Regions from separate parts of the Halalkalibacter oceani genome, predicted to be linked through region 1. Evidence: a T-box and tRNA genes for the amino acid it is inferred to sense, from the RefSeq annotation. Region 1 holds a T-box; the other holds one or more tRNA genes.

Evidence for each region. The T-box of region 1 lies ahead of ileS (isoleucine--tRNA ligase). A T-box ahead of a tRNA ligase gene usually reads a tRNA of that ligase, here a tRNA-Ile.
Region 2: it encodes a tRNA-Ile, which carries the amino acid that the T-box ahead of ileS (isoleucine--tRNA ligase) is inferred to sense. The anticodon was not compared.

The regions. Positions count from the first base shown of each region.
Region 1 covers NZ_JBEPKD010000003.1:160,862-163,152, reverse strand. Annotated here, with positions in the region: gene ABMB67_RS05925 (YlmH family RNA-binding protein) at 1-111, shown strand, start outside; gene ABMB67_RS05920 (DivIVA domain-containing protein) at 201-677, shown strand; T-box leader at 731-943, shown strand; gene ileS (isoleucine--tRNA ligase) at 1,102-2,291, shown strand, end outside.
Region 2 covers NZ_JBEPKD010000015.1:97,453-99,743, reverse strand. Annotated here, with positions in the region: tRNA gene ABMB67_RS15820 (tRNA-Met) at 194-267, shown strand; tRNA gene ABMB67_RS15815 (tRNA-Asp) at 275-351, shown strand; tRNA gene ABMB67_RS15810 (tRNA-Tyr) at 369-450, shown strand; tRNA gene ABMB67_RS15805 (tRNA-His) at 466-541, shown strand; tRNA gene ABMB67_RS15800 (tRNA-Gln) at 557-631, shown strand; tRNA gene ABMB67_RS15795 (tRNA-Gly) at 636-707, shown strand; tRNA gene ABMB67_RS15790 (tRNA-Arg) at 718-794, shown strand; tRNA gene ABMB67_RS15785 (tRNA-Gly) at 970-1,040, shown strand; tRNA gene ABMB67_RS15780 (tRNA-Ile) at 1,061-1,137, shown strand; tRNA gene ABMB67_RS15775 (tRNA-Asn) at 1,271-1,345, shown strand; tRNA gene ABMB67_RS15770 (tRNA-Ser) at 1,347-1,437, shown strand; tRNA gene ABMB67_RS15765 (tRNA-Glu) at 1,440-1,514, shown strand; tRNA gene ABMB67_RS15760 (tRNA-Lys) at 1,705-1,780, shown strand; tRNA gene ABMB67_RS15755 (tRNA-Leu) at 1,792-1,873, shown strand; gene ABMB67_RS15750 (LacI family DNA-binding transcriptional regulator) at 2,209-2,291, shown strand, end outside.

The DNA.
Region 1 (2,291 bases):
GAGGAAGGGGACTACATATCTGTCCGCGGTTTTGGAAGGGTCCAGCTCAAAGCCATTGAAGGACGGACGAAAAAGGATAAAATTAGAATACGCTACGAGAGATTACTGTAACCCTCCTGTTGAAGCAGGGTTTTGATATGGGTTTGTCGAAACAAAAAGAAAGATGCTTTGCATTTCATGATTAGCCGGAGGTGACGAATGTGCCTTTAACTCCTTTAGATATTCACAATAAAGAATTTACCAGGGGATTTCGAGGGTATGATGAAGATGAGGTCAATGAGTTTTTAGACCAAATCATTAAAGATTATGAAGCTGTCCTACGCGAGAAAAAAGAATTATTTGAGCAGGTTACCGAATTAGATGAGAAGCTTGAGCATTTTAAAAACATTGAAGAAACGCTGAATAAATCCATTTTAGTGGCGCAGGAGTCCGCTGAGGAAGTCCGTCGCAATGCGCAGAAGGAAGCGCAGTTAATTGTGAAGGAAGCGGAAAAAAATGCCGATCGCATCATTAATGATGCACTGGCAAAGTCACGAAAAATTATGATGGAGATGGAGGAGCTGAAAAAACAGGCCTCTGTTTACAAGATGCGGTTTAAAATGCTCATCGAGGCGCAGATGGAAATGCTGAAGGCTGATGAGTGGGATGAAGTAGCTGAAGAAGAATCGGTTGAATGATTTTCTTGCACTTCTGAAATGGCTGACATATAATAATATCCATTACGAATAGGAAACAAACAGCGAGAGGGACGAGTACAGGGCGAAGGTGTGCATAGCGAACCGGGGATGGTGGAAGCCCGGTCATAACGCGCTTTGGAAAATCACCCTTTAGTTTTGCACTGAAACGTACAGTAGGCTGCAACGCGTCATTCACGTTACGAATACTTGAGTGGGAGCCATTCTCCCATGAGGGTGGTACCGCGGGTTAACTTCTCGTCCCTTACTTAGGGGCGGGAAGTTTTTTAGTTTTTTTAGTTGCTACATCTTTTAAAAAGCCTGGAGAGTAGCGAACGAAGCCATTGCCAGCTTGAAAAGAACCGCTGCAATCATTGATGCGCTAATAGAGCTGAATAAAGTTAATAACCATATAGGAGGAAAGAGAATGGATTATAAAGAAACGCTGTTAATGCCGCAAACTGATTTTCCGATGAGGGGAAATCTTCCGAACCGGGAACCGGAACGACAAGCAAAATGGAGTGAAAGTGATATTTATCAAAAGGTGCAGCAACGTACCGAAGGACGTCCGTTATTTGTTTTGCATGATGGACCTCCATACGCAAATGGCGATATTCATATGGGACATGCGCTAAATAAAATTTTAAAGGATTTTATCGTCCGCTATAAATCAATGAGCGGCTACCACGCGCCGTATGTGCCGGGCTGGGATACGCACGGACTACCGATTGAAACGGCATTGACGAAGAGCGGAAAGGTGAACCGCAAGGCGATGAGCGTCGCTGAATTCCGCAAGCTGTGCGAAGAATACGCGAAAAAGCAAATTGAGCGCCAACGCGAGCAGTTTATGCGTTTAGGAGTGCGCGGTGACTGGTGGAATCCGTACGTGACGCTTGAGAAGGAATACGAAGCCCAGCAGATCAAGGTGTTTGGTGAAATGGCGAAAAAAGGCTATATTTACAAAGGCAAAAAGCCGGTTTATTGGTCTCCTTCGTCGGAATCTGCTCTTGCTGAAGCTGAAATTGAATACCACGACAAACGTTCTCCTTCGATTTATGTGGCGTTTCAGGTGAAGGAAGGAAATGATGTCCTTGAAGGTGATGAAGCAATCGTCATCTGGACGACGACGCCTTGGACGATTCCGGCAAACTTGGGGATTTCCGTCCATCCAGATCTTGATTACAACGTTGTGAAGGTTGCTGACAAGAAATATGTTGTCGCTGCCGGACTGCTTGAGTCGCTTGAAAAAGAATTGGAATGGGAACAGGTCGACGTGCTGAAGACGTTTAAAGGAAAGGAGCTTGAATACGTCAAAGCCGAGCATCCGCTTTACGGACGCGATTCGCTTGTCATGTGCGGCGACCATGTCACGCTTGATGCCGGTACGGGCTGTGTTCATACCGCTCCCGGACACGGGGAGGAGGACTATCTTGTCGGTCAGAAATATGGTCTTGATGTACTCTGCCCTGTCGATGACAAAGGGAATATGACGGACGAAGCGCCGGGCTTTGAAGGTCTGTTCTACGATCAAGCGAACAAGCCGATTACCGAAAAGCTGGATGAGATCGGCGCTTTGCTGAAGCTGACGTTCATCACGCACTCGTACGCTCATGACTG
Region 2 (2,291 bases), on a different contig from region 1:
GGAAGAGGAGAGTTCTAATCTCCTTTGAGAAGCATCATCCGAATACTTAATAACGACGCGGGGTGGAGCAACAAGCAAAGCATCCGCTGAAATAGCGGCGAGTAAACTCGACGCATGAAAGCTTCCTTGAATAGTCAGGAAGAGGAGAGTTCTAATCTCCTTTGAGAAACATCATCCGAATACTTAATAACGACGCGGGGTGGAGCAGTCTGGTAGCTCGTCGGGCTCATAACCCGAAGGTCGGCGGTTCAAATCCGTCCCCCGCAATACCATTGGTCCGGTAGTTCAGTTGGTTAGAATGCCTGCCTGTCACGCAGGAGGTCGCGGGTTCGAGTCCCGTCCGGACCGCCATTGTACGATCTTATAGTGGAGGGGTAGCGAAGTGGCTAAACGCGGCGGACTGTAAATCCGCTCCCTCCGGGTTCGGCGGTTCGAATCCGTCCCCCTCCATTTTATTAGTGTGTGGCGATTGTGGCGAAGTGGTTAACGCACCGGATTGTGGTTCCGGCATTCGTGGGTTCGATTCCCATCAGTCGCCCCATTTATACATATGTATTGGGCTATAGCCAAGCGGTAAGGCAACGGACTTTGACTCCGTCATGCGCTGGTTCGAATCCAGCTAGCCCAGCCATTTCGCGGAAGTAGTTCAGTGGTAGAACACCACCTTGCCAAGGTGGGGGTCGCGGGTTCGAATCCCGTCTTCCGCTTTAATAATAAGCGCCCTTAGCTCAGCTGGATAGAGTGTTTGACTACGAATCAAAAGGTCGGGAGTTCGAATCTCTCAGGGCGCGCCATTTATTTTCATCATTCCTATGCGGGTTAGTTTAGTGGTTGAAACCTCAGCCACGAGCAACACGATCGTGAAAGTCTTCGAGTTGCCTCGACGCATCAACTTCGAAGGGTAGCTGGCAGAGGAAGAGGCATGTAGGTCGCGTGCTGAAATAATTGAGAATATTAATTGAAAAATGTGCGGGTGTAGTTTAGTGGTAAAACCTCAGCCTTCCAAGCTGATGTCGTGAGTTCGATTCTCATCACCCGCTTTTTGATTTTTAGCTATTGGGGGCCTGTAGCTCAGCTGGTTAGAGCGCACGCCTGATAAGCGTGAGGTCGGTGGTTCGAGTCCACTCAGGCCCACCATTCCCACAGTAGCTCAGTGACGAGCCTAAGCATCGTCGAAAAGCCTCGAGTTGCCTCGATACAGCAGGCAGCGGAGCTGTTAAAAGGAAGAGACTGGTATCGCAAGCGTGCGATGAAAAAATGACAATGATATTCCACAGTAGCTCAGTGGTAGAGCAATCGGCTGTTAACCGATCGGTCGTAGGTTCGAGTCCTACCTGTGGAGCCATGGAGAAGTACCCAAGTGGCTGAAGGGGCGCCCCTGCTAAGGGTGTAGGTCGCGCGAGCGGCGCGAGGGTTCAAATCCCTCCTTCTCCGCCAGTGGCCCGTTGGTCAAGCGGTTAAGACACCGCCCTTTCACGGCGGTAACACGGGTTCGAATCCCGTACGGGTCACCATTGATTCCATGACATCACTGAAAAACAGCAAGAGCCATTAGCTCAGTGACGAGCAAAGCTTCTGTGATAATCTTCGAGTTGTTCCGACGCATCTACATCAGAGCGCTGCGGGAAGAGGAAGGAACAGGCAAAACATCGAAGTGAAGCATCGTCCGTAATCATCATGAAAATCATCACTGAAAAACAGCAAGAGCCATTAGCTCAGTTGGTAGAGCATCTGACTTTTAATCAGAGGGTCGAAGGTTCGAGTCCTTCATGGCTCACCATTTTGTAATATGCGGGTGTGGCGGAATTGGCAGACGCGCTAGACTTAGGATCTAGTGTCTTATGACGTGGAGGTTCAAGTCCTCTCACCCGTATTATGAAAAAGCCGTAAGACAGATCAATATGATCTGTCTTACGGCTTTTTTGTTAGTGGTTTTAGATTTTACGAATAAAAAGCCATAAAAAGCCATAAAAAGCGCGTCAGGTAATCTGACGGATAAGTAGATATCCTCTTTATGTCCGTTATAATGAAGTTAACTGATATATGTAACGGGTTACAGTTTTTCAGAAAATCAGTTGACATTATGACAAAGCATAATTATACTGAAAATTAAAAATAATATTTATATTATAATATTTTTTATTGAGAGATGTGTAACGGGTTACAGAATTTATATAGCTGATGTGTAACCCGTTACACAAAAGGGAGGTGTTTCCAACAACTATTCGTGAAGTTGCCAAACGTGCTAATGTGTCCGAAGCGACGGTCTCGAGAGTCATTAATAAGAAAGG